3 regions of the Exiguobacterium sp. s39 genome follow, and region 2 is predicted to be linked to each of the others. Evidence: riboswitches for the same ligand, from Rfam matches in the RefSeq annotation. Region 2 holds a riboswitch; each other region holds the start of a gene.

What was found. A riboswitch is a leader RNA that binds a small molecule or an ion and turns the genes downstream of it on or off. The one in region 2 is predicted to bind S-adenosylmethionine.
Region 1: another riboswitch for S-adenosylmethionine. It lies ahead of metK (methionine adenosyltransferase); the one in region 2 lies ahead of KNQ11_RS11085 (alpha/beta hydrolase).
Region 3: another riboswitch for S-adenosylmethionine. It lies ahead of KNQ11_RS14165 (amino acid permease); the one in region 2 lies ahead of KNQ11_RS11085 (alpha/beta hydrolase).

The regions. Positions count from the first base shown of each region.
Region 1 covers NZ_JACSNA010000001.1:1,705,573-1,708,856, forward strand. Annotated here, with positions in the region: gene KNQ11_RS08930 (GNAT family N-acetyltransferase) at 21-509, opposite strand; gene metK (methionine adenosyltransferase) at 647-1,855, opposite strand; SAM riboswitch class I at 1,984-2,110, opposite strand; gene pckA (phosphoenolpyruvate carboxykinase (ATP)) at 2,345-3,284, shown strand, end outside.
Region 2 covers NZ_JACSNA010000001.1:2,145,807-2,149,090, forward strand. Annotated here, with positions in the region: gene KNQ11_RS11080 (methionine ABC transporter ATP-binding protein) at 1-992, opposite strand, end outside; SAM riboswitch class I at 1,079-1,182, opposite strand; SAM riboswitch class I at 1,432-1,533, shown strand; gene KNQ11_RS11085 (alpha/beta hydrolase) at 1,601-2,359, shown strand; gene KNQ11_RS11090 (thymidine kinase) at 2,432-3,046, opposite strand; gene KNQ11_RS11095 (DedA family protein) at 3,230-3,284, shown strand, end outside.
Region 3 covers NZ_JACSNA010000003.1:190,448-193,731, forward strand. Annotated here, with positions in the region: gene mmuM (homocysteine S-methyltransferase) at 1-235, opposite strand, end outside; gene KNQ11_RS14165 (amino acid permease) at 210-1,613, opposite strand; SAM riboswitch class I at 1,691-1,792, opposite strand; gene KNQ11_RS14170 (polysaccharide pyruvyl transferase family protein) at 1,901-3,284, opposite strand, start outside.

The DNA of each region.
Region 1 (3,284 bases), 440 kb from region 2:
AAACCGTCCCAAGACGGATTTCATGAGGCGACATGGCGAAGACGAATGACAGATTCTACTTGCCCAAAGACTTCTTCCGTCATCTCACTGAGTTCTTCAAAACCGAATGAGGTTAAGAACTGACGTGCTTTATAGTTACGTGCCTCCACGTATACTTCGAGTGGGACGGCTCCTTGTCGTTCGAGTTCACGGATCAGCCGTCGTCCGATTCCGTTTTGCTGATATTTCGGCAAGACGTACAGACGAATGATCTCCCACGTTCCCTCAACATCAACAGCATGAATGAAACCGACGATTTCCTCATCGATGATTCCGACATAAAAATACTCTCCCCGTGCTTCTTCCGCCGTCCGGATCGCACGAACGACTTCTTCTTGCGGATACGCCTCCTGCACGAAATGCGCTTTCGAACGTTCGGAATAGATTTCTGCATACGTATCCAACCAAGATGTGACGGCAATGTCATGAATACGTCCTGCATCAGCTGGAATAGCTTCGCGTATTTCCATAATCGGAACCCCCCTTTGTATTCATACGAATCGACTCATGTACTTTTACCCTCTTCTAGAAAAAACATTCGTTTCCTGCAAAGTTCCACGGAAACAAAAAAGTCCGAAAACCCGCGTAGGGTTTTCGGACTTTTTGATTATGCGAAACGTTTTGCTTGTTCTTCAAGAACTGCTGCTTTATCTGTTTGCTCCCATGGAAGCTCAACATCTGTACGACCGAAGTGACCGTATGCAGCTGTTTGACGATAGATCGGACGACGGAGATCAAGCATGTTGATGATTCCAGCCGGACGAAGATCGAAGTTTTCAGCAACCAATTCGACGAGTTGCGCTTCAGGAAGTTTTCCTGTACCGAATGTATCAACCGCGATTGATACTGGGTGCGCGACACCGATTGCGTACGCGAGTTGAACTTCTGCTTTGTCTGCAAGACCTGCAGCAACGAGGTTCTTCGCGACGTAACGTGCTGCGTATGCAGCTGAACGGTCGACTTTTGTTGGATCTTTACCTGAGAATGCTCCACCGCCGTGGCGTGCGTATCCACCATACGTATCAACGATGATCTTACGACCAGTTAATCCAGCATCTCCTTGTGGTCCGCCAATGACGAAACGACCAGTTGGGTTGATGAAGAATTTCGTTGCTGCGTCGATGTATTCAGCCGGGATAACCGGTGTGATGACGTGTTCTTTCAAGTCAGCTTGGATTTGCTCAAGCGTGACTTCTTCTGCATGTTGTGTCGAGATGACGATCGTATCGACACGAACTGGCTCGTTGTTCTCGTTGTATTCGACCGTGACTTGTGTTTTTCCGTCTGGACGAAGGTAGTCGAGTTGACCGTTTTTACGCACTTCTGCCAAACGGCGTGCGAGACGGTGTGAGAGCGAGATTGGAAGTGGCATGAGTTCTGGTGTTTCTTTCGTTGCATAACCGAACATGAGACCTTGGTCTCCTGCACCGATTGCATCGATTTCTGCATCAGACATGCTACCTTCACGTGCTTCAAGCGCTTGGTCGACACCAAGAGCGATGTCTGCTGATTGCTCATCGATTGATGTCAATACAGCACACGTGTCAGCGTCGAAACCGTATTTCGCGCGTGTATAACCGATTTCACGAATCGTTTCACGAACGACTTTTGGAATGTCGACGTAAGTCGATGTCGTGATCTCACCTGCAACGAGAACGAGACCTGTTGTAACAGAAGTTTCTGCCGCAACACGCGCGTTTGGATCCGCCGCGAGGATTGCATCAAGAATTGAATCCGAAATTTGGTCACAGATTTTATCTGGATGACCTTCAGTGACTGACTCCGACGTGAATAGTCGGCGATTAAGGTTTGTCATGTATGACCCTCCCAAAAAAGAATTTGACGGTGTACTCATTTCCCCTAGTTGAGTGGGACGGTAAAATGAAAAAAACCTTTCCAAGTCCAAAAAATGGTCAGGGAAAGGTTGTGCGTTCTTCCTTTACCCTCTTATCGTTCGAAGTGTTTACTTCGCTTCAGGAGAGCACCTTTTCCCTCATTAATATGTGAATTAATGTAGGACGGTTGCCGGGTTTCTTCGGGCCTTGTTCCCTCCACCTGCTCAGAATAAGAGTATCCGTTACGAATTACATGATATAAAGTTGTACCTACTCTGTCAAGCAAGGTTTCAAATTCTAGTCGAAACTTTTTGAAAGAGATGTTAAACTGTTAATGCTGAAAGCGTTTCCAGATAAATAGAAATCAGCACCAGAAAATGATTGCTCTCTCTTTAGTATGTCATATATAATAAATGTGTCATACTAAATACAGTGAGCCAAAACCAACGTAGGGGAAAGGTGGGGTCAGGATGCCGATGACGGTCCTGAATATCGAAGAACTACTCAAGAAAGAGCATGTGTTCAAACAACTATCTGTTGCTGAACTTGTCGAACATGCGATTCGAAACGAAGAAGGTGTCCTTGCTGAGAACGGCGCATTATCTGTAGAAACGGGGAAATTTACAGGTCGTTCACCAAAAGATAAGTTCATCGTCCGTGATTCTTCCTGCGAGTCTCACATTGATTGGGGTCATGTCAACCAACCAATGGATGGAGACAAATTTGAACAATTGTTGCAAAAGGTTCTTCGTTACATGAACGAAGCCGATCAGCTCTACTACACAGAAGCTGCTGCTGGAGCAGATACGCACTTCACCCTTCCGGTCCGTGTGCTCACACAATACGCTTGGCATAACCTGTTTGCCAAACAACTTTTTTTACGCGAGTATCCTGAAGTGGCTGCCTTCGAACCGTTCACGGTCGTCTATGCGCCACATTTCAAAGCAGATCCTGCCGTTGACGGAACGAACTCTGAGACGTTCATCGCGATGTCGTTCGAACACCGGATCGTCTTGATCGGTGGAACGGAATACGCGGGAGAAATCAAAAAATCAATCTTTTCCGTCATGAACTATCTCTTGCCACAAGAAAATGTCCTTTCGATGCACTGCTCGGCAAACGTCGGACACGAAGGCGACGTCGCCTTGTTCTTCGGTCTATCCGGTACTGGTAAGACCACCCTCTCAGCAGACGATAGCCGTCAATTGATCGGCGACGATGAGCATGGTTGGTCGCACGACGGTGTCTTCAACATCGAAGGTGGATGTTATGCAAAGACCGTTAACTTATCACGCGAAAAAGAACCGCAAATCTTTGACGCGATCCGTTTCGGAACCGTCCTTGAAAACGTCGTGCTCGACGAAGCCCGTCACCCTGATTACGATGACACATCGTTGACGGAAAATACGC
Region 2 (3,284 bases):
TGTGCCTGATCGATGTAGTGTAACGCTCGTTTTACTTCAGCCGGCTCACCGATCAGTTCAACGAGCAGAGTGCCAAACGGTGTCTCCTGCAACTCCGTGATGCTACCGTGCAAGATGTTGACATCGACGTCAAAGCGTTTCGCGACTTGTGACAAGAGCGGCTGCCCGGTGTGATGTCCGAGGAAATGAATCTTATAGATCGGATTCGCATTCCGGGACTCGATCAACTGGCGAATCGATGCTGGAATCTCGTCGTGCATGACGGAGCGAACGAAGTTTTTCGCTGTCTCGGTCTTTGGATTCGAAAAGACGTCGAAGACCGTTCCTGACTCGATCAACTTTCCAGCTTCGATGACGGCGACCCGGTCACAAATTTCACGAATGACGCCCATCTCGTGGGTGATCAAGAGAATCGTGATCCCGTACTCCGCATTGATACGTTTTAATAACTGGAGAATATGATGGGTCGTTTGGGGATCGAGTGCTGACGTCGCTTCGTCACATAAGAGGACGGAAGGTTGCGTCGCGAGTGCCCGGGCGATACCAACGCGCTGTTTCTGCCCACCCGACAATTGATCCGGATAATGATCCGCCTTGTCAGCGAGATCGACGAATTCGAGTAACTCCGTCACCCGGCGGCGAATTTCGTCTTTCTTGACGCCTGCGAGAACGAGTGGTTTCGCGACATTCGTAAAGACCGTGTTCGCATTCAATAGATTGAAGTGCTGAAAAATCATCCCGATCCGTTGTTTTGCATGGCGCAATTTTTTTGGAGACAGTTGCGTTAAATCTTCTCCATCGACCGTCACCGTTCCTGACGTCGGTCGTTCTAATAGATTGACACAGCGGAGCAGTGAACTTTTTCCGGCACCGCTAAAGCCGATGACACCAAAGATTTCGCCTTTTTCGATCGTCAGGTCGACACCGTCGAGCGCTGCGATCGTCTGATCTTTCGTGACGTACGTTTTTTTGACTTGATGAAATGCGATCATTCCGTTTTCCCCCTTCATTCAACAAAAAAGGTCCCTTCTTGAGAAACAAGAAGAGACCTGGATCCGCACAGTGGCAGAATCCACTCCACTCATCTCTCAGACATCTGTCTGATGGAATTGGCACAGTGCTCATAATGAGTCTGTTGCCGAGGTTTCGTAGGGCCAGTCCCTCCACCTCTCTGGATAAGTATTGCGGTATGAAATTCGTATGTGTGTTGTTGCGTTGTTGCTTATGTCGTAAAACTAATTTTTACATTACGGGTCGAAACTTTAAAAGTCAACCAACTTTGCAAAAATAATCCATTTGTCGCATATCGATGGATGAACAAGTTATGAGTTAGCTTACTCAACGGATCATGATTCGTCAAGAAAGATTTGACAAGTCATTTTTGGTCGTGCTACCATCGTTTCAATGATTATTCCGACAATTCCAATATGATATTTATCAAGAGTGAACGAGAGACCTGGCTCTATGACTTCACGGCAACCTGCAATCTGTAAGGTGCTCCGACCAGCAAAGCGCGGCTTTGGATGATACGGTGAAAAACTCGTGGGCGTCCAAGCAGTGACGTCGACGAGTTTTTTTCATGAATGGAGGAAAAATAGTAATGATGAACTATCCTGTATTGACTGGTGCTGAAGCGTTTTATTTTCAAGGGGGATCGATCGGCATTCTAATCTGTCATGGTTTTAATGCCACTCCGCAAAGTGTCCGCGACGTCGGTGAAGCATTCGCTGCTGAAGGTTTTACCGTCTATGCCCCGCGCTTACGTGGACATGGAACGAACGTCCGCGAGTTTGAACAATCGACTGCTCGATGTTGGAAGCAAAGCCTGAAAGACGGCTATGAACGTTTACAAGAAACATGCGATCAAGTCTTCGTCATCGGTCAATCGATGGGTGCGACGCTTGCACTGTCACTCGCCGCTGACGGCATTCCGTTCGCCGGCATCATTACGATCAATGCCGCACTCTCCGTTCCATCCTATGAAGCACTTTCGTTCGAGGACGGTCCAGAGTATTTACCAGAAGGCGCACCGGACATCAAACGGTCTGCTTTCGAAATCATCTATGACCTCGTTCCAAGTCGTTGTGCGTTCGAACTCGTCCGTCTGATGGATGAGACGAAAGGACGCCTCGGATCGATCCTTCTGCCGACATTAATTCTCTACTCGGCGACCGATCACGTCGTTCCGCCGTCGAGCTCGGATTATCTGCATCAGCACATCGGAACGAATGATAAACGAAGCTACTGTTTACTGAACTCGTACCACGTCGCGACCCTCGATCATGATCAGGATTTGATCGTTCGTGAGACGATCCGTTTTATCGAACGCTCAAGCCGGTTCTCACAGGAAACGGGATAATAAAAAAACAGCTATTCACTTAGAAGCGAATAGCTGTTACATCAAAGGACGACCGCGACCGGTTCGTCTTTTTTAATTTTCTTGGTGCTGCACCGATTGGAGCGGCTTCGGTTTTCCAGGCACCTCATGGCAATGGCGGCACCGTGGCTCATACGATTCTGAAGCGCCGACTAGAATGATCGGATCATCGTAGTTCGCTGGTTTTCCATCAATCAACCGTTGTGTTCGGGAAGCCGGATCACCACATGAAAGACAGATGGCTTGCAGCTTCGTCACGAATTCTGCGCGCGCCAGTAATTCCGGCATCTTGCCGAATGGCTCTGCCCGGAAATCTTGATCAAGACCCGCACAAATGACACGTTTTCCGTCTTGTGCGAGTGCTTCGATGACTTGTACGATCTCATCATCAAAGAATTGAACTTCATCGATTCCAACGATTTGTGTTTCCTCCGCTACTGCTGCGTAGAGATCACGACTCGTCGCCATCGGAATCGCCACGACGGAGTTGCCGATATGAGAGACGACATGCTCTTCATGGTACCGGTCGTCGATTGCCGGCTTGAATACTTGAACGGGCAGTTTGCCGTACTGCGCCCGTCTGACACGACGAATCAACTCTTCCGATTTCCCGGAAAACATACTGCCACAAATTACTTCGATCCAGCCGTACTGATTTATTACATGCATCATCGTCCGACACCGTCCTCTAAAAATAGTCACTTTAACGAGTATAGCCCGAAACGGTATCGAGAAAAAGGGTTGACTTCCGGAAATCAAAATTCATTTTTTCTTTACCTAGAATTTTTGTCCTTTCATTCCAACCGTCCCCTATTTCCTGTACACTGAAGAAGAAGACTCTCACGAAAGAAGGTGTCCCCGATTCATCATCTCTTACATGACATCCTGCACCAATATGGTGCCCTTG
Region 3 (3,284 bases), on a different contig from region 2:
ACCCTTCGATACTTGCTTGATAGCTTGAAGTGATCGCAACATCGGCACCTACTTCAAAGTAGTCACGATGGACGTGTTCGATTTGTTCCGGTGCTTCGATCAAGAGACGTGCTGACCAAAGCGGGTCGTTCAAGTCGAATCCCTTCTGTTCAAGTTCGGTTGCAAGGGCACCATCTAAAATAAGAAAGGGAACTTCCTGTAATCGTTGATCAACTGGATTTTTGATTCGGGACATCTTCAACACTCCGTTTCTGAGAAGAATTCGTGAACGCATGAACGACATAACAGATCACGATAAATGGAATACCACAGTACAAGGCAATTCGTTGTGTCGGATCAAATCCGATACCAATCAAGGAAATCAAACAAACGACGAAAGCGGCGATCGGTACGAATGGAAAGAGTGGTGTGCGATAGACCAATTCGTCGACCGTATGCCCTTCACGAAGAAATTGCTTCCGGAAGCGATACTGGGCAACGCTGATACTCATCCAAACAACGACAACAGCGAGACCGGAAATCGAGACGAGCGCGATATAGACACTTCCTGCTGCATAGATGCTAGACAGCAAGGCAAGTCCTCCGCCAAGCATGCTGAACAATACGGCTCGAAGTGGAACCCCACTTGGCGTCACCTGGGCGAAGAAGCGTGGAATCATGCGTTCGTTCGCAAGCGACCAGAGCATCCGAGAGGCGGCGTAAAGTCCAGAATTCGCTGCCGACAAGATCGCTGTCAAAATGACGAAGTTCATCACGTCTGCCGCATACGGAATTCCGATCCGTTCAAACACGGCGACGAACGGACTTTCGAGTACACCTTTCCCATCCGTTGGTAATAAGACGGCTAACACGATGATCGTACCGACGAAAAAGAGGACGAGTCGCAAAATTGTCGTCCGGATCGCAAGCGGAATCGTCCGTTTCGGATCGACTGCTTCACCCGCTGCGACACCGATTAGTTCCGTTCCCGAGTAAGCAAAGTTCACGGCAAGCATCGTCATGAAGATGACGAAAGCGCCATTTGGGAACAACCCGCCTTCGGTTAACGAAGAAAAGAATGGAGCCGGGCTACCATCTTGCAGTGGAATGAAGCCGACGATTGCTCCCGCACCGAGTAAAATGAAAGCAATGATCGTCACGACCTTAATGGCGGAAAACCAAAACTCGACTTCAGCGAACACGCGAACTTTCAAGACGTTAATACCGAGGATCATCGCAGCGAACAATGCGCTGAACACCCATACAGGAATCGACGGGAACCAACGTTGCATCAAAATGCCTGCTGCCGTGAATTCTGAACCAAGGGCGACCGTCCATGTCAGCCAGTAGAGCCAGGCCACTGTATAACCGGTGCCGGGTCCGATGTACTTCGTTGCGTACTTATGGAATGATCCGGTTTCCGGCATGTGCACGGCGAGTTCACCGAGACTTAACATGACTAAGTAAACGACGACGGCCCCAATCAAGTAAGACAGAATCGTTCCGACGCGTCCTGCTTGTTCCAACGTATAACCTGTACTTAAAAATAATCCTGTTCCAATGACACCACCTAACGACAGCATGATCAGATGACGTGATTCCATCTTGCGTCGAAACGCTCCGCTCGTTTTCATGAATCCATTTCCTCCTCGTTCCAACTATTCCAAACAAAAAACGCATCCTCACGGATGCGTCGGTCGACAATTCGGAAATCTTATCGATCGGGTGCAGCACCCGCAGGAATTAGCACAGTATCTTTCGACCTGTTGCTGAGGTTTCATAGGGCCAGTCCCTCCACCTCTCTGGATAAGTATGTAATTGTTCCTAACCCTATCAAGTCTTTTTTAAATTGTCAATACAATTCAGAATACTCCTATCAAAAAAACATTCCGCATCGTATCAATCCGGAATGTTTAAAGGGTTACTTTTTGGCGAATAAATCCGCTGTTTTCAAGGCTGCACGAACCGCTTTCCGATTCAATGTTCCTTGCTGGTGCTTCATTTTCTTCGTTTGGGCAGCCAATTGCGCTTTGAGCGCCGCAATCTCTTGATCCTTTTGAGCCGTTCCTGTTTGTTTCTGCAATGCTTTGATTTTCTTATCTTTTTCAGCTAATTGTGCTTTTGTTTGTTTTTGCGCATCCGCAATCTTCTTCTCTTGTTCCGGGAAGAACCGTTCAAAACGAGCGACTGCTTCCTCAAGACTTACGCCAGAAATCGGCTGGACTGGTGGGAGCAACTCGGTTTGCGCCATTTGACGGTCAAACGGTACATTCTCAGGATAGTTCGTCTCTTGATAAATATGCTCAAGATTGTTCACGTTCAAGAAGTCAACGAAGTTGTCGAAGTTACGCGCTTGAACACGTGCCGGACTTTGGAAGTCAGCATTTGCTACGACGTCGGATAATTGTGTATCCGCTTTGATGTCGTTCGCCCAAATGTGCGTCAACTGATGGTAATCCGTCAATTCGCGCATCCGTGCATCTTTTGGAATGAGGATACTCGGCGTACCCGCAAGTGTCGCTGTGATGTTTCCGTGTAAACGAGCTCCAAAACTGAGGTCTGCTTGACCGATGAAATCAAACCATGTCTGTGCGTTCAAGAAGAAACGGACACGATCGTTCATATAAGCAGGATTCGACATCTTCACCGGATAGTTCGTCACGGACAAGTCTGCGATTGGGTGCGTTCCTGTATACGTCAACTTCAGTTCCTTCATCCACTGTGGAATGAAGTAGTGATTCGGATACTCTTCCATCCCGCGCGTAATGAAATCAAGAACGTTTTGTGGTGCCAAACGTGACGAGTTGACTGTAATCATCGACTCGGACGTGATATTTGTTTCGCGAATGTTCAAATCACGACCGAACGCGTACATCGAAGGACATCCGATAACGCGATGATCGATCCCTTCGCGGAAACCAAGACGTGTTAAGTATTTCGACGTGATCTCCCCGCGAAGACCTAGCATGCTCGAGCGCTCGAGAACGGCACTGACGAACGCTTTGACATCTTCATCGAATGGGAATCCACCATCTAAGTCTGGTTCAAACGGTGCACGTAACCCTACACCGATGACGACGACTGGAATTTTTAATTTTTTGATGAGACGTGTATATTTCCGTAACGTCGGTACGAATTCTTTTCGGAATGCATCCGCTAACGGAATGACATAAAGATCAAAGTTGGCATTGATTTCGTCTGCCCGTTCTTCGTCGTAATAGTAATAGTCAGGTGTAATCGTCGTACCTTCTGTCATCAACGTCCGAAAGATACTGTATTGATAGATAAGATTTCCAACGTTTCCT